Regions from separate parts of the Paenibacillus nuruki genome, predicted to be linked through region 3. Evidence: riboswitches for the same ligand, from Rfam matches in the RefSeq annotation. Region 3 holds a riboswitch; each other region holds the start of a gene.
The links. Region 3 has a riboswitch for cyclic di-AMP ahead of kdpF (K(+)-transporting ATPase subunit F). Riboswitches for the same ligand answer to the same signal wherever they lie in the genome.
Positions count from the first base shown of each region.

Region 1 (7,785 bases), 2.2 Mb from region 3:
TAGACACGAGCTACTTTGGACTCGCGCGAGATCAATCCGAATACAGTGGGTCCACTTCCTGACATAAGCACACCATCGGCTCCCAACTGAATCATCGCCTGCTTGAGCTGTTGAACTTGCGGATAATGAGTCAGAGTAACATCTTCCAACACGTTACCCAGTTGATGACAAATCTCATCAAAAGATTTGTTTTCTAACGCTTTTTGCATTTCTAGAGCAGAAGGATGCTTAGCGATCTTATCTGCACGAAACCGTCCGTATACATCGGCAGTAGACACGTTAATAGGTGGCTTCGCTAACACAACCCAGCAATCTGGTGGACTGGTCAGTGGAGTGAGTAGCTCTCCACGTCCTGTAGCGAGCGCTGTCCCCCCTGTGATGCAGAAAGGAACATCAGAGCCAATAGAAGCACCTAGCTCCATCATGTCTTCATGGGGAATCTGGAGGTTCCAGAGACGATTCAATCCTCTAAGCGCTGCTGCAGCATCACTGCTACCTCCAGCTAGACCAGCCGCAACTGGAATCTGCTTATCGATATGAATATGTACGCCTTGCTTAATATTATATTTTGCTTTAATTTTTTGAGCAGCTTGAAAAGCCAGATTTTTCTCGTCTAAAGGAATATATCCTGCTTGACTAGAAATTTGGATCGTATCTCGAGACAATTCAGTGATCGTTAGGCGATCGGCTAGATCCACCATTGTCATGATCATCTCGACCTCATGATACCCATCCGGTCTTTTATGTAACACATCCAGCATCAGGTTGATTTTTGCTGGCGCTTTTTCATATATCTTCATGCTGTTCCTCCACCCTCAACATTCCATCCGAACGATTTGATACGCTGCGTACGGGTTCCTGTGCTTATCATTACGAATAATCCATATTATAAAAAAAATGACGTACAAAGTCTATTATATGGGTATCGGGTTCCGTTCATGTAGATCAAATATAGTCACAAAACAAAACAGTCTCTACCCCGAAAGGAGATAAAGACTGTCTTATACTAAAACAGTTATTCAATTCCCAACATATTCGATTCGTGTCTGACAATCGTCATCACAGACGGTGACTTCCACAGAATCTGTCAATATATCGGCATAGCTGTAAGACACACGTTCAAATGTCTGATGCTCTTCAGCGAGCTTGACAATAAAAACAGAAGGGTAGGTCTCTTCCAAAACTCCGGTTCGTTCGATGGTCTTCTTACGACCACCATTAGCACGTAACGTAATTTTGTGCCCTACATGAGCATCAAGACTACGTTTGATTTCCAAAAGCGCATTGTTAGCCATTGACTACAACCACCTCTTTCCCTCTTCATTATATCAAAGAAAAGAGTGTTTGTCAAATGAACATTAAATTATAGCAGTATTAATTTTATCTTGTCAACGAATTTTTTCAACGGATACCTGCTCTCAAAAATACACTGCTCAAAGTTGCGTATTCTTGCAAACTAAGTGTCTCTCCACGTCTAGAAGGTTCGATTCCTGCTTCTGCCAAAAGTTGCTCTAATTGTGTACGATCGCCACCTTCAAAATAACGGCTACGCAAGTTATTGGCGATTGTTTTGCGACGCTGTACAAAACAAGATTGCATTAATTCAAAGAAGTACGCTTCATCTTCGACTTCAACTGCCGGACGATCCCTTAGTTTCAAGCGAATGACAGCAGATTCTACATTCGGTTGCGGGATAAATACCGTTTTAGGGACGATACAGATCAATTCAGGCACGCAATAGTATTGAACAGCAATACTAAGACTTCCGTAGTCTTTGCCTCCAGGAGGGGCTGCCATGCGCTGAGCGACTTCTTTTTGAATCATAACGACGATATTGTCTAACGGTAAACGTTCTTCTAACAACTTCATCACAATAGGTGTAGTGACGTAGTATGGTAAGTTAGCCACCACACTGACTTTTTCAACTTCACTGAAGTCTTCACGGAACAATTGATGCAAATCGACTTTGAGCACATCATCATGACGTACTTTAGCATGAGGATAAGGCTCTAAGACTTCTTTCAAAATCGGAATCAAGCGACGGTCAATCTCAACTGCTGTGACTGCACCTGCTTCTTGAGCTAGACGCTCGGTTAATGCACCGATTCCGGGTCCAATCTCTAATGCTCCATTTTCAGGCGTTAATTCAGCTGCTTCTACAATTTTGTTCAAAATATTGGAATCGATCAAAAAGTTCTGACCTAAGCTTTTTTTAAACGAGAATCCATATTTATTAATAATTTCTTTGGTGCGTTTGGGTGTAGCTATTTCTAATCGTTCATCCATATTATTGTTCTTCCTCCGCTTCCAGTTGTGAGAGTGCTGTTGCAAACTCTTCACGGCTAATTCCAAAAATACGTAAACGTTTATGGAACTGCTTTCCATTGCCATAACCTATGCCGAGCAGATTGCCCATTTTCATTCGTCGCTCCGCAGCATCAGGTTGCATCACAAGTCCTGTCATGATCAGATCTTCCCAATCGATCAGAACTTCCGCTTCTGGCATCTCAGAGTGTACACGCGCCAACGCTTCACGAATAGCTTCTGGAGAAGCATTTTCGACACCGATATCACCTTTGAGCGTAGCTTCACTTTCAGGGATAAAAGCATGCTTACATCCAGGGACTTTCTGCGCTACGATCTTACGTATCCGTTCACCTGCAAAATCAGGATCAGTTAATATAATTACACCGCGTCGTTCTTGAGCTAATTTTACACGACGAATCACATGAGCACCTATAGCTGAGCCGCCTGTCTCGATCGTATCTGCGTCTACAGCTCTTTTAATCGCTACGGTATCGTCTCGTCCTTCCACAACAATCACTTCTTTAATCACGTTGATTGTACGCTTCCCTTCACTCTCTAAATGATAAGATAATCTGTTCGATATTCATCTTAACAGAACAAAAAGAAGAGGATTTATCCTCTTCTTTTTGTTTTCTTTATGCACGCTCATAGTTAATATTATTTATATCATATAACAGATGACTGGGCTTAAGCAATGGTGCTATCCCAATCAACACCCTCTCTAGGGTTTAACCGGGCCAATTACATATACAGTGTAACCGGATTTGCGTCCAAATGCTCTCGCTTGGCTCAAGCTGTCTATATACACGTCGATTTTATTACCGTTAATAGCACTACCGGTATCTTCAGCACGGCGGAAGCCAATGCCTTCAATGTATACCCACCATCCCATAGGAATGACACTCGTATCGACTGCAATCGTACGACCTTCTGTTACACGTGCTCCCGAAGCAGTCACTGTACCTAGACCAGGTTCTTGAGACGAATAAGCAGTTAGAGATACATTGTTCAGTACTTTCGCATAAGAGAAATCTACACCTGCTTTGGAAGTACTATTACTTGATCCTCCACTAGAAGAAGCAGCTGCGAGAAGTTTAGGCTCCTCTTTTTTGGTACCAATAGCTACAATCTTATCTTTTACTTTTGCGGTTGTTTTTTTATCAACCATACGTTTGGAGACGAATTCTCCATCTTCGTATACTTTCTCGATGTATTGAACCACTTTACCTGTTTGACCGCCTTGCACTAACTTGGTTTTACCTTCAAGCATAGAACCATCGGTTTTCTTAACCGTTTGATACGGAATCTTGACTACTTTTTTCGCTACAAATGATTTGGTACGCACAATCTTGATATCCATATTGTCATGAACTGAAGATTCCATCGCAGGTGTTAATTGATCTTCACCTGACAGTGTTAACCCAGCCTGCTCCAATGTGTTACCAACTGTTTTAGAGGTGGTATAAATTTTCTTGGTTCCACCATCTGCCGTAATGTTTACTGCAACCGCATGGTTAATATAAACTTTGTCCCCATCCTGAAGCGCGCCATTCATAGGCATAGATACTTTATCTTGTGGTGCCACTTTAATTTGATTTTCATCAAGCAGTTGAGAAAGCATCAATTTACGTGTTTCCACGGTTTGTGCTTTGCCGTCAATGACTACAGAAATATTTTTACCCGCTTGATTATAAAGTAGGGACAATAGCATCGCTGCAAGAGCGATCACTAATAATGCAGCCCACAATACATAGCGTAGGTTTTGTTGCTTCCAACTCAGCGCGTAAGACATGCTGGATGAGCGCGAACCATGGGTTTTTTCGAAAGGAGCAATTGCCACTTCTTCCGTCCTCCTTCATAGTCTCGCCGTCTAGCTGTGACGTAATTGTATATGACGCGACTATATAACAGAATTTTCACAGGCTGATCGTAAGCATAAGATTACCAAATCTGTGTGATAATCTTTCGTGATGTTCAAAAATGCCTGCGCCATGGTCAGTCTAAGGGACACACCTAATATCTGAAAGATCAAATTTCAAATATCGTATTCTCTGAATCTTTTCGTTTAGCCCAAAACAAAAGAAGCCTCTGGAAAAGAGCAAAGCAACTTTTCCTTGGCTTCCGACGTATCTAAATACAGTTCGGAAAACGTTAGAAAATACGAGGTTGCCTCTGCATCGCTTACGGGGTTAGCTGTCGGATTCGGACACATCATATTTCTTGCCCTTTGAAGGCTCCTCCGCTCATGGCGCGAGTACCTCCAATTCACCCCATAGACCCTGTAAAAGGAATCATACATAATGACTTCGGTATTCTGATAATAATGGCTTGAAGACATATGTTGGTTCCCCCGTTTTCCTATGCAGGAAACTCAGCGAGACCGAATCATGGAATCTTGCGTAATAACAGCAAGATTAAATCACTGATGAAATAATATCCCGAACCCAACCCTCATGTAAAGCGACCAGCAAGCACGTTTTTCTGAATAAATGGTTAAAAAGTTGTCATATTCTCTTGTTTTTTGGTTATAATTTATTCATATATCCGTTTAACGCTGTTTTTTGCGTGATTTACTCTCTTTTTCACCGAATGCCAAATCGTTCCAGTGCATTTTTAGTTGTAATTGTACTAATTTCTTCCAGTGATACCCCTTTTAGCGCAGCAGCAGCTTCTGCTACAAGTGTCACATAACCGGACTCATTTCGTTTTCCACGATAAGGATGTGGTGTCAAAAATGGGGAGTCTGTTTCAAGCAAAAGACGGTCCATTGGAACCTGTTGTAACACCTCTTTAGGTTGCTTCGCATTTTTGAAAGTAATCGGTCCTCCAAACGATAAATGAAAGCCCATATCGAGACACATTTTAGCCGTTTCCCAGCTACCTGAAAAGGAGTGCATAACCCCTCCAACTTCATGTGCTTTTTCTTCGCGCAAAATCTTAACAATATCTTCATGAGCATCACGATTATGGATAACAATTGGCATATTAATCGAACGTGCTAGACCGATTTGTTCACGTAATACTTTATGCTGCACTTCTTTCGGTGAAGTATCCCAATGATAATCCAGACCAATCTCACCAATCGCTACTACTTTTTCATGTTTGCATAGCGATTCGATCCATTCCAGATCTCCAGGTTGCATATGAATCGCATCTACAGGGTGCCAGCCAATAGCCGCATATATAAATTCATAACTTTCGACTAATTCCATCGTGGTGGGAATCGTTTCACGGTTGAATCCTACATTGATCATTCGGGTTACCCCTTGTGCATAAGCACGCTCAATCACTTCTTTACGATCATCGGCAAATTCGATCGAATCCAAATGAGTATGTGTATCAAATAACATATACTTTTCTCACTCCTTCTCTGTTTCTCGTTCTTTTTTCGTTAATCTTATATTTCAAATTCCATCTGTGGCGGATTAATTTTGTTTTCAAATATCGCTGCCACTTCTTCGGATAATTGATGAATAACTTTCTCCAACTTATCTTGCGGATAATAGAGATGATATCGACCGCGATGAATCCCGCTAATCGAACGTACAATATCCGATACTTCTGATATTTCTTGGATTCGGTTTTGACGATCTAATAATAGAATTTGTTTTTCTTTTTTAGGATCACCTGGACGAAATACATCATAAGGAAGATCGGTGGGAAAATCGATTTCTAGATCATAATCAGGATGTAATCCTACTCTAGCAAATTCACTACGTATACTGCTAATCGTCTGCTTATCAATTAGATCTGTCTCTACATATTTATACAACTTACGCTGCATAAAACGATGACATACATCTGCCAAAATATCATCGTCTTCCCTTGTCCATTGCATAAATGCTGTCTGTACTAATGCTTCATCTAGCAATAAATAATCACCAACTTGAATATCGCCTTTGAATAACTCAGGTAAAGGATACGGCAAAAATTTAAAATCGAATCCTTCATCGAACAATTCTTTGGCACGACGGAAAATTTGTTTTAATACAATATCTGAACTTCGAGTTACTGGATGAAAATACACTTGCCAGTACATCTGATAACGTGCCATAAGATAATCTTCGATCGCATGCATACCTGATTCTTTGACAACGACGCGTCCATTGTGAGGACGAAGCATCCGCAAAATACGATCAACATCAATCGTTCCATAATTAACTCCTGTAAAATAAGCATCCCGTAACAAATAATCCATCCGATCCGCATCTAACGGACTCGATACCAGATTCACAACGATCTTTTTCTCATAATCTTTGCGAATAACAGAAGCGACTCGTTCAGCAAGACCACTCTCTGCTTCTTCCAATACCCGATTCACTTCGGTATCTCCAAGTAGGATACGACACGTCCATTCTTCATGATCCATATCAAAAGCTTCTTCTATAGAATGAGAAAAAGGTCCATGACCCAAGTCGTGTAATAAAGCGGCACATAATGCCACCAGACTTTCTTCACGTGGCCAATCTTCAAAACCACCACGTTCAAATTGAGAAATAATACGACGTGTAATTTCATATACACCTAATGAATGTGAGAAACGGCTATGCTCTGCTCCATGAAAAGTTAAATAGGAAGTTCCCAATTGTCTTATACGACGTAATCTTTGAAATTCAGGTGTATTAATCAAAGTCCAGATTAAACGATCTTGCACGTGGATATAATTATGTACAGGATCTTTAAATACTTTTTCTTCTCCTAAAGGTTGTACAGGCTTCAAAATAAATTCCTCCTTCTATCAATAAACCCTAACTATTTAAAATTAAAAATAGTTTTTTCGACGATATTGTCGAATGTTGTCGGTATATACAAGCTATGAATTTCCAAATCGACAAAATAATTTTAACCCTATAATACTTGATAATACCGCTATATAAAAATATTTTTTCAAAAAAAAGTGAAAAAAACTGTATTTTTCTTAAATTATAGGTTGACTGATTTGGGAAACGTTGGTATTATGAATATCATAAAACATAGAAATTTGTCGAATGTTAGCACATCAAACAAAACAATAACAACTAATATATTTAAATTTGAGAGGATTGATCAGTAATGATGAAATCAACTGGTATTGTAAGAAAAGTAGACGAATTGGGCCGCGTAGTAATTCCTATCGAACTTCGCCGTACACTAGGTATCGGAGAAAAAGACGCTTTGGAAATCTACGTTGATGGCGAGCGCATTATGCTTAAAAAATACGAGCCTGCTTGTATTTTCTGTGGTAACGCTGAAAATGTAACTTATTTTAAAGGAAAAATCGTTTGTAATGAGTGTATTTCCGAAATTCCTGTCCCTGTGACAAAATAAATAAAATAGGTTATACTAGAACTATCAACTTATTAATTCTAACCTTTTTAATATCTCCTTGAACCTTTACTCAGCATTTTGTCTGGGTAAAGGTATTTTTTTGCTTTCTTTTGGTTTTCAAAAAAGGCTTATCTTTCATTATACTTCCTTTTGCATAGCACTTCCAATTTG
Region 1 is NZ_OY725677.1:4,212,013-4,219,797, forward strand. It holds gene ispE (4-(cytidine 5'-diphospho)-2-C-methyl-D-erythritol kinase) at 1-800, opposite strand, end outside; gene veg (biofilm formation stimulator Veg) at 1,020-1,295, opposite strand; gene rsmA (16S rRNA (adenine(1518)-N(6)/adenine(1519)-N(6))-dimethyltransferase RsmA) at 1,402-2,286, opposite strand; gene rnmV (ribonuclease M5) at 2,288-2,836, opposite strand; gene RCP16_RS18670 (resuscitation-promoting factor) at 3,029-4,147, opposite strand; cyclic di-AMP (ydaO/yuaA leader) riboswitch at 4,471-4,694, opposite strand; gene RCP16_RS18675 (TatD family hydrolase) at 4,890-5,657, opposite strand; gene RCP16_RS18680 (HD domain-containing protein) at 5,705-7,027, opposite strand; gene RCP16_RS18685 (AbrB/MazE/SpoVT family DNA-binding domain-containing protein) at 7,360-7,614, shown strand.
Region 1: another riboswitch for cyclic di-AMP. It lies ahead of RCP16_RS18670 (resuscitation-promoting factor); the one in region 3 lies ahead of kdpF (K(+)-transporting ATPase subunit F).

Region 2 (7,785 bases), 2.4 Mb from region 3:
TTCGGATATTTATGGGGGTTTGTTCAACCTTATCTGTATCCACCAGTAGCGAATTACAGACCACATCCTTTACCTGCTTCAGCCGCCACTCCAACAGGGGCAGTTTCATCGACACCGACCGTATACGGGCCTCAACCATTGTCTGCGTATCCTTCGGTTCAGCGTAAGCCTGTACGTATTGATCCTATAATTATGGCAACAATATTGATCTTGATTAATATCGTGTATGTGCTGTTTGTAGTGATCCAATTCTCGTATTTATTTGGCGCAGGACAAGGGCAGATTCCTGATGGAAGTTCGTATGCAGAATATGCTCGTAGTGGATTTGTCGAATTGGTGATGGTCACTTCGCTCAACTTTATAATTATGGTATGTGTACTGCTCTATATGGCAGAAAGTCATCGCATTTTGCGTCATATCAATAATAGTATGTTGTACATTTTGGTTATTTGCTCTGGAGTGATGTTATATTCAGCCTTTACTCGTCTTATTGTATATGAACAAGCGTATGGCTATACGTATATACGGTTTCTTGTTCATGCGTTTATGATCTTTCTCGGGGTACTGTTGTTGGTGGCTGGTCTGCGTATTTATTGGAAAAAGCTACCGCTTGCTAAATGCTATATCGTGCTTGCGCTTACTGCTTATGTCGTAGTCAATTATGTAGGCATGGATCGAATCATCGCTGTTCAGAATCTAGATCGGTATGAGCAGACAGGGCAGATTGATTTCGAATATCTAAATGGACTATCCAGTGATGCGATTCCTGTATTGTTACAGCGAGGAGCTACATTATTACCTGAGACGTATCAGACATTCCGTCAGGATAAAGCTTATTTATTTGAAAAAGAACAATCATGGCAATCCATTAATTGGGCAGACTATCGGGCGATACGTGCACTTCGTAACGATGTACATTCATAAATTTAATATAGAACAGAACAAAAGGAGCCGAATAACATGGTGACTCAAGCATTGATCGAATGGAATATAGATCCGACGTCGTTGCCACAGCAGAAATGGTTAACTGATCAACAACTTAATCTCGATCTATCGCATACAAAAGTCGATCTTACAGAAGAAGGATGGACAATTCAGATACGTATTACCGAATCGCTACCTGATTCATGGGATACGTATGCAGAAGTCCAGTTTCTTACTGATCCTGATGATCCGTTAGAAGAAGGGTTTACCTTTTTATTATGGGCAGGTTCATATGTTGCTGATGTGACGATTGTCGGTATAACACATTAATAGATCACGTCCAAAAAGCTCTCCAGAGAATAAGGAGAGCTTTTTGCTATGTCTGGTTCTAATGTTATATCAAAATATATATCTATAGTATAAGTCTAATTTTGGGCTTAAGGAGCACATAGTAGAACTGATTTAACTTTGCTGTTGAGTGGGAGCTAGTGCAATCTCACGAATATTAATACTTTGTGGCTGGCTAAATGCAAAATAGATCGTATCTGCAATCGTTTGAGGCATTAAGTTAAGTTTGGCTTTTTCGCCTGTGGTCTGATCGTTCCATTCAGTCTCAATCAATCCTGGAGAGATCGTTACAACACGTACATTGTGCGGAGCTACTTCTTCACGTACATTTTCACTAATTGAATGAACAGCAAATTTAGTCCCACCATAAGCGACATGATCTGCAAATGTTTTTTTACCTGCTATTGAGCTGATATTGATAATCGTACCTGACTTTTGTTCGATCATAGACGGTAGTACTGCCTGCATACCGTTAAGAAGTCCAATCACATTCGTATTGTACATTTCTTGCCATTCAGCAGGATCTTGAGTCGTAATATCTCCAAGCAACATCCGACCTGCATTATTCACTATTCCTTTGACAGGCCCAAAATGTTCTTCAGCTTCAGCAATCGCTTGATCGAGTGCCGGACGATCTGTAATATCAATAATCGCTTTCATCACCTGACGACCAGCAAAAGCTTTTAAACGGTCTTCCCGGCGAGAAAGTAACAACACATTATGTCCTTTAGCAATAAAAAGTTGAGCTGTGGCTTCTCCTATACTTGATGATGCACCTGTAATGACAACGAATCCTGTTTTCATAATTCAATAAACTCCTTTATTGATATGAGATAGTGGAAGGGAATACGTCAACATTATCATGTCTATGTAGGAAGCACAGTGAGAAAGCTTATACTTTGAAAAGAATATTTTAAAATAAATAATAATATCTTTTTAAGGTTTAAAAAGGGGATTTCAAGTCTTTCTCATCCGGTTTGTATGGTATAGTGTGCTTAAGTCATGAAGCAACATTGGCAGGAGGATTTGAAAATGTGGCAAGTATTTGATCCAGATGATGAGGTATTGAAGCAAGAGTTTTTTCTGGCAGATGAGGTTCCTTACAATCTGATTCATCATATTATCGATTCACCTGAGGCTATGCTGCTCAAAACAGAAGATCATCGGGCGATATTTGCTCAGTCACCCGGTCATAATGCATGGTTATGGATTTCTCCTATACCTGCAATACAAGCCAGACGTCTATTAATACAGGAATTAGTTCATCATTTATATCGCAATCAGCATCCTGTTCTCTGCGGAATTACTGGAGATCCAGCGGTTGCTGAATTATTCGCAGCATCGTATCAAGATGTGAATAAGATCTATAGTCGTTTTCATGCCAGTATTGAGTCACATAGTTGTACCAAAGTCAGATCGCTTAGTCATATTGCTGGTGAAATGATCAAGCCTGCTTTTGAGCATATAGATGTAATTGCACAATATATGTGCGAATTTGCAGATGAAGAATTCGGTGTTGAGATTGCAGCCAAAGATTATGCACATGCAGCGGCTCGTGCAGTAGGAAGTGGAAATACATACTTGTGGATAGTCGATGGGCAACCTGTGGCTACTGCAAGTATTGCGCATCGTTCTCCTCGTTATGCACGAATTAATGGTGTCTATACGCCACCTCATCATAGAGATCAAGGTTATGCCGAAGCGATTATTGCAGCGATATGCGGTGTACTGCATGAAGAGGGAAGACGAGCGATGTTATATACAGATCAGACGCAAATTTCTTCGAATCAGACCTATGGTAATGTTGGCTTTGCGATCAAAGGAAAAGTGATTGATATTCGCTTTCGCGATGTGTTAGATCCTCCTTTAATCTCAAAATAAACATGCTTTTCTTATAGCAATAGTGTCAAATAACCTGCAACCCCTTCTTTTTAGAGGGCTACAGGTTATTTTCGGTAGGCATTATCATTATCCTCTTGGACTAGATCACAGCGATTGTGGTTCTAGCACAAGTTCATCCATTAATTTGCCTTTAAATACTTTCAGATACTGATATTCTCCGTTAATACATAGCTTCAATAATCCATTATCAAAGTCAGTATGCATGTCTTTGAAAAAGATACCTTCGATCACGATCGGTCGACCATGTGTCTCATAGGCGATTTCATAGCCGCGTGGGGTCTGAACGACTTCTACATCTACACCTTCTTCATGCGTTTCTTCTAACTGCGCTTGCATCCGCTGTACGGCTACAATATGTAGATCAATCGCTCCCAACTTTTCCAATAGATCATTCACGATAGAACCTTTCATGATTTCTTGCCAGCGTGTCTGAGCAGATTGTCCAATAATCAATTGCGTCACATCATGCTTTTGAGCAGTTGAAGCAATAATATCAGCAGCTTCTTGTCCATGACTTTCTAAAAGGACAAATGTACCTCCTGCTTCTTCGGTCAATTTGCGCCATGCCTCTACATATTTCTCTTCTTGCTGATCCATCTCATCGATCGGGTGATCAATCACACTGAGTACACAGAGTGGGGACTGAATCAATTGAGATAAATGAATACCACGCCTGATCAATCGTTCTCCATTGGGCCCATAATACACACACACCATAATTTTTTCAGAATTCAAGAAAGGCACACTCCTTTATTTCGTAGTTATGATCCATTAACCAGAATTGTTCAAAAGGAATAATAAGCGATGGTGTAATCTAACAAAAAAGCATGATTAATAAGCGCATCTGACGATGTCCACACATCAGGTGAATCTTGTAGTCGAATCCGCAGTTCAGTCAATGCTTCTAAAGCAACCTGACTACGTACACTTCCCCAATTCTGTTGCTGCTGATCGATATGAGAGAGTGCTTGATCTAGAGGGCATTTTTTGAGTGATGTAAATACTCGACTCCATTTCACCAGATCCAGATGCTGAACTTGATCTGTAAATGAATATTCCGCCCAGCCTGTAACTCCATGACTTGCGATTTTTAACAGCCCGCAGTGCAGATAGCCATCCATTTCAGGTAAGGCTAGACAGCGATTATCATACTGAAATACTTCAATAGAATGAATAACATGGACAGATGTATTGCTAGTGGATGCCGCATGAGTAACAGGTGAAATGGCCGATAACAGACTCATCAAAAATCTACACTCCTTTAATATGATGTTTCTTTGCCTAATCCAATCACGATCCGTGTATCTGTCTATAACGGTATACTTGATGTCAGATATTGTTAGCAATCATAGTCCGCTCAGAGAAAGAAGTAAAATCAGACCTGAGTATTAAAAAGATCATATATCTGTGAAAACAACCATGTAATCGGATTCATTCTATTCATTCATACGGTAATGTCTTGTATACTCATCAATGCGCCAGTTTATCCATTTATCCTGTAAAAGAAAGTAAAACAGCGCTAGATGAAGGAAATAGAACATTAGAACCCTACAATCGACTGGATTGCTCTATATCCGAATATAGCGAGCTTCAGTACTGCTTTACAAACGAAAAGAGCGGGCGTATGATTTCTTTCAAGTTCATTACAGCTTAATGGCTGAAAAGGGTATCAATAGACCTTTCAATCAGCGGGGGAACCATAAGAATAGACACTATGCTAGTGAGCTATTCAGGGGTGAATCAGAGCAGTTGGTGAAGACCGATAACTCTGTAGGGAGACTCTTACTTCCGAATCCGTCAGCTAACCTCGTAAGCTGCAATAAGAGAGACGACAATAATCAACTACGCCATGATAAGATGCCGCAGGCACTTGTCTTAGAAGCTGATGAAGAGGTCCTCTTCTAACGGCTTTTTTTTGTTGTCTACAATGGGTGGAGGAGCGCGAACAAGGATGGAATATGAGCAGGAATTTGTACTGGTATCACCGGCTACTGTAGCAGGGGAGCAATTTATGCAATTGTTAAAAGTAAAAAAGATTCCATTTGCAGTGATCGTGAACAGTCAAGCCGATCAACTTCGATATCAGAAAATGGGGATTGAACATGTGCTGGTGATCGACACACAGCGACAAGAGTTATGGCGGATTCCAGAGTTGAAGATTGGCAAAATTTATTTATTTGAACGCAGTCTACCGCTCTGTTGTCGTTATATCCAGATCTGCCGAACATGGTCATCACAGCAACTCTATGTTATTACAGAAGGCAACCAATCCCGATTGATTTATCGTGGACTGGGCGCCGATTACATTATTCATACGAATGGGAGCAGTGCTTCCTTTTTGTTATAAAAAGGGGCTGTAGATCGATCGCTCATTTTATTTTGCAATTTGCTGATGATATCTTGATAATGAAGAAGATAGGGAATCAAGGCGATGCGCAGAAATGGAGATGATCGTGATCGGTAAAACAGCATTAGTCGCAGGAGCCACAGGTCTAGTAGGCAAAAAGTTGCTGCGCCAGTTATTAGAAAGTACAGAATACACTCAAGTGATTGCTCTTGTCCGCCAACCTGTGCAACAACTGCAACATATGAAGTTGCAACAGGTTGTGGTGGATTACAATAAATTGCAAGATTATCGAGCGGATATGAAAGCAGATGATGTATTCTGTTGTCTGGGAACAACGATTAAGCAAGCAGGAACACAGAAGCAGATGATCGAAATTGATGTTATTTATCCATTTGCGGTAGCGCAGATGGCGTATGAGCAAGGAGCCAAACAGTTTATCGTTATCAGTTCTATGGGAGCCGATCCGAAGTCCAGTATCTTTTATACACGGATCAAAGGAGAACTGGAACAGCGATTACAACAGATTGGATATACCTCGTTGTCGTTGATTCGTCCATCTTTATTGCTTGGTAAGCGTAAAGATAGCCGTGCAGGCGAGCAATTTGGCACTGTCATCTCTCAGGCATTATCTTTCCTTATGGTGGGCCCTCTTCGTAAATATCGGGGAATAGAAGCAAGTGCAGTCGCTCTAGCGATGTATCGAATTGCACAGACGGCCAAACCCGGGTCGCATGTGTATCTTTCAGATCGTTTGCAGCGGATTGCCGATGAATCACAACCTACGACTGCTTCTACTAAAAAACGGAGTTGACGTCATCATTCGTACGTATTAGTTCAATTATAGAAATGGAGAATTATAATATGCCTCAATTAGAACCCAAGCAAGCAGCTTCAACGATCGAAAAATGGATTTCTTTTTACGATATGGATAATGCCAAAGCATGGGATAAAGACGATTATCCATTTATCCAATCTTCCTGCAAAGTGATGCGCAGTGCAATCCAAGCATTACGTGGTAAAGCTCCAGCACAACCGAATGAGCGCCGTAAAATAGCGACTGGATTAGAAGAATGGTTAGATGACTCTTTTATGGATGATCCAAATGAATGGGAAAAAGAAAATAAAGCGTTTGTACAAGAAGCGTTAGAAGCGATTCAGTTTACGATTCAGTTTCTACAAAAATAATGAATAATGAGCAGACATACTCTATACCAGATGGGTATATCCCTTTATCCAGCAGTGAGATTGGCGAATTTTATATCGCTTTTGAACCTCACTCGCATAGCTTCAATATCTATGTACATGCAGTAGAACCTTCTACATCTCCAGCTATCGATCAGCCTGAGTCTCCTGTGTCGATGGTATTGATCGGCTATTTGAAAGTGACGTATTCGCAAGCATCCAAGCCTACCGAATCAGACGATGATCCTCATGAAATCACACAAGGGCTTGATGCTGTCTATATTAGTGATTTTCAGATTTATTTTAATTATCAAGATTTGAAATTAGCCGTTCCTGTTATTACGGTATTGCGAGATACGTTAACCACTCAAGGCTACCGTTTACTTTCTGCTCATCTATTCAAAAGCGAACGTTCCTATGCTAAATTACGTCACACCTATATCGACCGCTGTGGAGCCACTATACGGCGGGAATATAGCGATTATTTGATCATCGAATGGCGACTCAATCCAGAAGAGCATTCTGAAAGGGGAACGTAATGAGCGATAATCATACAGACCTTATCCAGATCACTCTTTGCCGTGAAGAAGAAGCGCATATCATTTGCAATATGTATCCTTATTATCTGTATGATCTGTCAGAGATTTGGGAACGATTGCCGAATTCACAAGGTGTTTTTGACGAAGAAGAATATGCGACTCTTCATCAACAAAGCGATGTTTTTCTGATCTGGTGGCGACATCCAGGCGTTCTTTATCCGTGGATTATTCGTGTGAATGGCGTACCAGCTGGCTTTGCGTTAATAGCGACGGCTCCTTATTTACCGGATGGTTCTAAGGCGCAGTATTATTTAAATGAGTTTTTTGTGATACGTCCATTTCGTGGACAAGGCGTTGCCCGTCAAGCCGCTAGTCACATTTTTGACCAATATAAAGGGGATTGGGAGCTACAGACCAATGCCTCCTCACGAAATAGCCATGCTCAATCATTCTGGAATCATGTATTGTCACAATATACAGACAACCAGTACAGTCAGCAGGAAATCACCGACGAAGATCAGCAACAATTGCTGTCTTATTGCT
Region 2 is NZ_OY725677.1:4,427,056-4,434,840, forward strand. It holds gene RCP16_RS19670 (DUF4153 domain-containing protein) at 1-924, shown strand, start outside; gene RCP16_RS19675 (hypothetical protein) at 961-1,254, shown strand; gene RCP16_RS19680 (SDR family oxidoreductase) at 1,387-2,076, opposite strand; gene RCP16_RS19685 (GNAT family N-acetyltransferase) at 2,305-3,153, shown strand; gene RCP16_RS19690 (universal stress protein) at 3,259-3,918, opposite strand; gene RCP16_RS19695 (hypothetical protein) at 3,960-4,418, opposite strand; cyclic di-AMP (ydaO/yuaA leader) riboswitch at 4,812-5,005, shown strand; gene RCP16_RS19700 (hypothetical protein) at 5,126-5,521, shown strand; gene RCP16_RS19705 (oxidoreductase) at 5,616-6,332, shown strand; gene RCP16_RS19710 (hypothetical protein) at 6,383-6,706, shown strand; gene RCP16_RS19715 (hypothetical protein) at 6,706-7,242, shown strand; gene RCP16_RS19720 (GNAT family N-acetyltransferase) at 7,242-7,785, shown strand, end outside.
Region 2: another riboswitch for cyclic di-AMP. It lies ahead of RCP16_RS19700 (hypothetical protein); the one in region 3 lies ahead of kdpF (K(+)-transporting ATPase subunit F).

Region 3 (7,785 bases):
CGCCTGCTTGGACATCAATGCTTGCGCAACCCCTGTAACTGCTAGTTGATAGAACACACAACAGAGCAGAAATAAAATGATACTTGTTCGTAAAGTCACCCATACCGTTTTCATACCTATTCTTTCCCTTCATTTCTTAGTAGTCATTTCAAAGTATCTGTATCGTTCGTTGAACTTATTTCTTATAAAAAAGTCTGCATAATTAAATCAATACATTTGATACCGACAAAAGGAACGACTACTCCCCCAAATCCATAGATAAATAGATTACGACGCAATAATTTGGTAGAACTCATTGGCTTATAAGCGACACCTTTCATCGCTAGTGGAATCAGAATCGGAATAATGATGGCATTAAAGATTAGCGCTGATAAAATAGCGGACATTGGTGAATGTAGGTTCATAATATTCAGCACTTGCATTTGCGGAATAGCCACCATAAACATCGCTGGAATAATTGCAAAATATTTAGCAATATCATTCGCAATACTGAATGTCGTTAAGCTACCACGAGTCATCAATAGCTGTTTACCAATAGCGACCACTTCGATAATTTTGGAAGGATCGGAATCCAGATCGATCATATTGGCTGCTTCTTTGGCAGCAACTGTACCACTATTCATCGCAATCCCTACATCGGCTTGTGCAAGTGCAGGTGCATCATTGGTACCATCACCTGTCATTGCAACTAATTTACCTTCTGCTTGTTCACGGCGAATAACGGCTATTTTGTCTTCCGGCGTACTTTCAGCGATATAATCATCGACTCCTGCTTCCCTTGCAATCGTTGCTGCGGTTAGTGGATTATCCCCTGTACACATAATCGTTTTGATACCCATACTACGCATTTGTTCAAAACGTTCTTTCATACCTGCTTTGACTGTATCTTTAAGATAAATCAATCCATAAATTTCTTGATCTACAGCCACTGCAAGAGGTGTTCCTCCAGCAGAAGCAATAGCATCATTATTGGCTTGTAAATTATCCGGAATAGTTCCTCCCTGAGACACAACCCATTTTCTGATTGCATCGACTGCACCTTTACGTACTTTGCGACCATCGGTAAGATCCAGACCGCTCATTCGTGTCTCTGCACGGAACTCGATAATCTCTGCGCCTTCGCTTAACGATTGCGGATATTCCCAATTTTGCTTTTTCATCAATTCTAGAACAGAACGACCTTCTGGTGTCTCGTCAAAAGCAGAACTTACGGCTGCCCATTCGCCGACTTCTTGTGGTGAATGTCCTTCTGTCGGTACAAATTCGCTAGCCATCCGATTACCATACGTAATCGTACCTGTTTTATCTAAAATAATCGTATTGATATCACCAGAAGCTTCTACTGCTTTCCCTGACATTGCTAATACATTAAAGCGTGTTACCCGATCCATCCCAGCGATCCCAATAGCAGATAACAATCCACCAATCGTTGTTGGTATTAAGCAGACTAACAACGCAATAAGTACAGGTACAGATAGAACAATATTTAAGTAGCTTGCCATAAAAGGCAATGTAACAACAACCATTAAAAAGATAATTGTTAAGCTTATCAATACTGTGTTTAACGCAATTTCATTAGGTGTCTTCTGACGTTCAGCACCTTCGACCAGACTAATCATCCGATCCATAAACGATTCACCCGGATCGCTTGTAATACGAATAATGATCTCATCACTAATCACCATCGTACCACCAGTGACAGAACTAAAGTCTCCACCTGCTTCTTTAATCACAGGAGCTGATTCGCCTGTAATCGCTGATTCGTCCACAGATGCCAGTCCTTTAATGACTTCGCCATCTCCAGGAATCATTTCGCCCTGTACCACTTTGACGATATCCCCTTTACGTAGTTGAGTGGAAGATACAGCGACAATCTGCTCGCCTTCGATCCGATTCGCAATAATTTCTTTTTGCGTATTTTTCATGGAATCGGCTTGAGCTTTACCTCGTCCTTCCGCCAATGCTTCTGCAAAGTTCGCAAATAGTATCGTGAACAAAAGAATAATAGCGACAGCAATATTAAATCCTGTTGAAACCGAGTCGCCAAAAGCATTAGGGACAAAAATTAACAATAAACTAATAATCAAGCCTACTTCTACTACAAACATTACTGGATTACGTGCCATCAGTTTAGGATTTAATTTGATCACGGACTGCTGTAAAGCTTTGGAGATCAAGTCCCGGCTCATCATTGATGATTTACTTTTCATTACATTGTTCCTCCACTTAGCGTTTGGTAGTATACACGCACTATATATTGATAGAAAAAGATAAGATGTTGCTGTTTACAATGTGAGCATTTCTGCAATAGGTCCAAGTACAACTACCGGGAAAAACGTAAGCGCACCGACTAAAATAACAGAAATAATAAACATACCGCCGAATAACGCTTGATCTGTTCGTAACGTTCCGCTTGTTTCTGGAACAGGTTTTTTCGCCATTAATGAGCCTGCAACAGCTAACAATGTCACCATTGAGAAGTAACGACTGATAAACATCACAACACCTGTCATGATATTCCAGAATGGTGTGTTATCGCCCAAGCCTTCAAATCCTGAACCGTTATTCGCTGCTGATGATGTAAATTCATAGAGCGCTTGAGTCAGTCCATGATAACCCGGATTCGAAATCGTATCTGCCTGCGTCATTAAAGCAATCGCTGTAGGCGCTAAGACCAGTAGAGGCTGAATAAGTAATGTGACGGCAATCAATTTCATTTCTTTGCCTTCAATTTTGCGACCGAGAAATTCAGGTGTGCGTCCAACCATAAGACCGGATAAGAACACCGCAATAATGGCATACATTAGAATATTCAACAGTCCTACACCTGAACCGCCAAATACTGTATTTAGCATCATATTTCCTAGTGCAATTAATCCACCGAGTGGTGTTAACGTATCATGCATGTTATTGACAGCACCAGTCTCTGAAGCGGTAGTAACTACAGAGTAGAACGAAGATTGAGCTTCGCCTAATCGTACTTCTTTACCTTCCATCGATCCTGCATTGTGCTGGATACCTAATTGATTAATCAATGGATTTCCTTGATATTCACTCGCAAGAGATACACTAAGCATCACGACAAACATCATAACCATCGAAACGAATAATACTCGGCCTTGCTTCGAGTTGCCGACCATTTTACCGTACGTAAATGGTAATGACATTGGAACCAGTAACATCATCAGCATTTGCAACATATTACTGAATCCGCCTGGATTTTCAAAAGGATGTGCAGAGTTGGCTCCGAAATAGCCACCACCGTTATTCCCTAATTCTTTGATCGCTAGAAATGATCCAATTGGACCTACACCAATCTGTTGCTCTGTTCCTTGTAATGTCTGAGCTGTCACTACAGTATGCAACGTCTGCGGCATACCTAATCCAACAAACACAAGCGCCATAATAAAAGTAAGAGGTAACAAAATGCGTGTAATTGCCCGTACTAGATCTGTAAAGAAATTACCTAGTGGCTTACCGGTTATTCCTCTAATAAATGCAATCGCAACCGCAATCCCTGTTGCCGGTGATACAAACATCATAAAGATAATCGCTGTCATCTGTGAAAATAAAGATAAACCACTTTCACCACTATAATGCTGTAAATTGGTATTCGTCATAAAGCTAATCGCTGTATTGAACGCTAGATCAGGGCTCATATTCGTAATGCCTGCTGGGTTCAAAGGTAATACATGTTGAAGACGGAAGATCGCATAAGCGATAAGCAAGATGACTGTATTACTGATCAATACGGCTCCTGCATATTGCTTCCATGTCTGATTTTCACCTTTGATTCCACCGAACCTGTAAATCCATTTTTCAATAGGATGAAACCAACGATCTAATCGATTGGGTGTATTGTCAAAAGCATGTGCAATATAATGTCCGGTTGGACGAGCGATGATTAAAGCAATAATAAAAGTGACTGCAATTCCGATATATGAAAAGATACTCACGATGTTCTCCCCTGACCCATTAGAATTTTTCTGGATAAATTAATGCGTAACATAGATAAATGGTTAATCCACCAATAATAATCCACAGCAGCCAAGTCATCGCTCATTCCTTCTTTCTCCGATAGCTACAGATGCCCATTGCAGCAACCCGCTCAACCCTACAGTAATCAACAAAACCAATCCAATCATTAATATATCCATCATATGTGAAGAACTCCCTGCATTCATTTTGGTTACTATGATTTGCTAAAAAAGGCACAAAAAAAGAAGCCTGGAGAAAAGCAGAACTTTTCCCCAGACTTCTACAAACACGCACACTTATCGTGTACCTGCCGAGTTGCTGGTTAGGAGTTCTCCCTTATACGCTTACGGAGTTAGCTGTCGGATTCGGGCTGGAAGATTGCCCGTTCCGGTAGATACCGGAATTCACCCCATGTTGTGTAGATCCTGATCATTTCCTATCAGTCCTCTTCATCAACGATTGGTTCCCCCGCTTTTCATATGCATATGAAAATTAAGCGTTGTGACATTGTTAACATATCAAAAAACACAGAGTCGTATTACACTGTGTCAGATCGGCACAAGCTTCACACTTCTCTCCTATCCACGCTTACGAGGTTAGCTGTCGGATTCGGGCGGTGAGAGTCGCCCTACTGCATTGTCTGACTGTACCATGGTTAGTCAGTATGCAGATTCACCCCAACGATTCACATTCCGGCTCTCACACCGTTTTGTGAAATCGCAATTTGGTTCCCCCGTTTTTCGGTTAGCACCGAAAACTCAGCGATCAAAAACATTGGAAACTTCATTTATATCAGTTGCTGAATCGTATTCATCAACTGCCTGCAATGAATAATACGCCTGTCCTTGTCAACTGTAAAGCTGAGAAAAGACGCAAAAAAAGCTGTGAATCATCACAGCTTTCATTTTCAGATAACTATTGAAAAGTTATCTATCGCAGGCTCCTATTTTCTCTCTTTTTCATCGTTTCTCTACTTTTTCACTCTTGTTACATCGCATTTATCATTCATTTACAACAGATTCTGAAAACGGTTATGTCATTTTTTACGCAAGATGCTATCATTTTTAAAATTATGGTCAACCTGTGTAGATTTCATAAGCGAAATGATACAGTGTGCTAATGTCTGAATTTAATGGCTTACCGTTGCTGAAAAATTGGATTCTGACAATATCATAATAATGTCTGTATTTGGATGATTGGAAAGTATATTGTCCTACTCCTGGATTATCAATATTGACTGGCATTGTAAAGTTACCTGAAGCATCTGTCGTAGCTGTTCCGGGAATCACTTTGCCATTGAGAATTGTAGTGATATTAGTCGTTACGATAGCGTTCGCTACCGGATTGCCTGTAGCATCAAAAGCACGACCTGAGATCACAATATTGTTTTTGACACGCCACTTATTACCTTGTCCATAATTAATAAATCCATAGACACCACCATCTGTTGTAATATTACTGATCGCAACTCTGGATACATCTGCTGTCTGATAATTAACAGATAATTTGTATGGAGTCGTTAGATCGAATGTAGAAGGTGCTAAGACTTGAATATAATACGTTCCCGCAGGTAGTGTGACTTGACCGTTGGTATTCTGTGCCAGTGTTCCTTGACTCACCAGATTCGCATTAAATAACTGTAATTGATACGTTCCATAAGCAGATGTGTTGTCTAGACGAAGGTTCATTTTGGATTGAGCTGTCAAAGTGACTTTTGTCCAATCCTCGTCAAAACGATTATCAATATTCTGTGTGCTGACAAAAGGTGCTGATCCTTTATCTTTGGCTAACCACGGATTATCATCAGGCTCGCTTGCATCATAACTATCTGAAGTGACAGCAAATACAGTAAATGGATTAGTGGTATCTGCTCCTTGATAAGAACTTACTCTAATAAAATAATATCCTGCTTTGGCAATATGACTAAGCTGTTCATATTGTGTTGGACCTTTGGTAGAAAAAGCGACCTGCTCGATCTCAGATGTCTCTTCATTCAAATAATACAGTGAAAGATCATAATCAACCGCAGCCGAGTTGACTACACTTAAAAAAGAAGTCAGTTTCGCTGGATTAGTGACTTGAGTATAAAACCAGCGACTTTCTCCTTCAGCAGCAATGTAACCTTGATAGACTTGTCCTGTCTGAATAAACAAAGCTTGATCCGGTGTAGTATTCGTTCCATACGTATCTTCAGCTACTGCACTGAATGAACGAGCAGACGACGGCAATGTGATAGATTGTGATAATTCACTTTTTGGGATAGCCAAGAAATCTTTAGAGTTGTTCAATCCATTGTTTGGCGCAACATTTTGGACTAGAGGTGTAGTTACCCCCAAATCTTTATGTATTGCTGGAGTCTGTGCATGGGTGGTTACTCCTCCCCAACCTAAGCCTAATGTCACAAGTAATGCTGTTATACCTACTAATTTCGTTTTCAAAATATCTCTACTTTTTCAAATATATGTTATTTATTAGTAAATTATACCTAAAATAAAATTTGATAGTCAACTACATTTTTATCATTTTAGGTAAAAAATATTAAAAAATAAAAAAACTCTGTATCTTTTTAGCGATACAGAGTTTTTTGTGATTTATATTATATTCAAAATATAGCGTATTAACGTATATGACTATGCCAGATTTCTTCTTCTTCATCTGTCATTTCGCCTACAATTTTGTGGAATTTCACATATTGAGCGAATGTATCTTTTAACAACTGAAATTGAGCAAACGATCCGCTGAATTGTTCAAGTGAAACCGATTTGGAAACCGTCTCAATATTGCTAATCTGGCATCCACTGTTCAGTTCCAATTGCTTCAGATTAGGCAAATCGGCAATCGCTGAGATATCAGAGATACGTGTATCATGAATGGTCAGCATTTCCAATTGGTCACAAGCTTGTAGACAACTCATATCAGCAAAATAAGCATCTTCGATATGAAGCTTGCGCAAAGACAACGACTCACTAATATGTTGCCAGTCCTCCGCTGTCCATTCTCCAGGAGAGCATACTTTCAATTCCCGCAGTCCTGTGATCGAAGATAACGCTTGAACCGCTTGACGTGACGGTGATGAAAGAGCAAGTGTAGTCAACTGCTTCATCTGGGCTAAAGGCGTATAATCTTGAATACGCGTATCTGTGCAATCTAGATTACATAGATGCGGTAATGTGGCTAAAGGGTCCAAGTCTTCAATCAATGTTCCTTCGAGATTCACAATTTGCAAATAAGGTAATCCACGTAATGGCGTCAGATCCCGAATCGGATTACGGACAAGATATAACTTTTTGAGTTCACGGCAATTCGCAAGCGGACGGATATCTTGAATATCATTGACACTTAGAATCAATTCACGCACTTCATGACAACGTTCTAGTGGTGTGATATCCGTTAGTTGTTCACGAATCAAAAAGATTTGATGAGCACGAGCGAACTCTTCCACGGTATTGGATTTGTTGATAATTCGGTCTCGCCAGCTATCATCCAACTGCTCAAACCATTCTTTTAACGGTATTTCTGATTCATTAGCTGGCGTATGGGCTTTGGGTAGATCAGCAAGCGCATAGGCCTGAGCATCTTTCAACATACGTGATTGTTCATTACGGCCATACATCCAATATTTGAATCCATCATCTTCTTCAATCGTATAATTTCCGTGACGAACCGTATCACGCATAAAATGAATAAATTCGCCCAGACTACGCGCAATCACATATTTCATTTCTTCATCACGTCCGAAATTAATTACCTGTCCAACGACTCCATGTTCAGCAGGAGACAAATCAATCCCTAGATGATTCCCCCCTC
Region 3 is NZ_OY725677.1:1,986,573-1,994,357, forward strand. It holds gene kdpC (potassium-transporting ATPase subunit KdpC) at 1-114, opposite strand, end outside; gene kdpB (potassium-transporting ATPase subunit KdpB) at 183-2,210, opposite strand; gene kdpA (potassium-transporting ATPase subunit KdpA) at 2,286-3,956, opposite strand; gene kdpF (K(+)-transporting ATPase subunit F) at 3,976-4,056, opposite strand; cyclic di-AMP (ydaO/yuaA leader) riboswitch at 4,305-4,487, opposite strand; cyclic di-AMP (ydaO/yuaA leader) riboswitch at 4,549-4,752, opposite strand; gene RCP16_RS08635 (carboxypeptidase regulatory-like domain-containing protein) at 5,055-6,416, opposite strand; gene RCP16_RS08640 (SMI1/KNR4 family protein) at 6,596-7,785, opposite strand, start outside.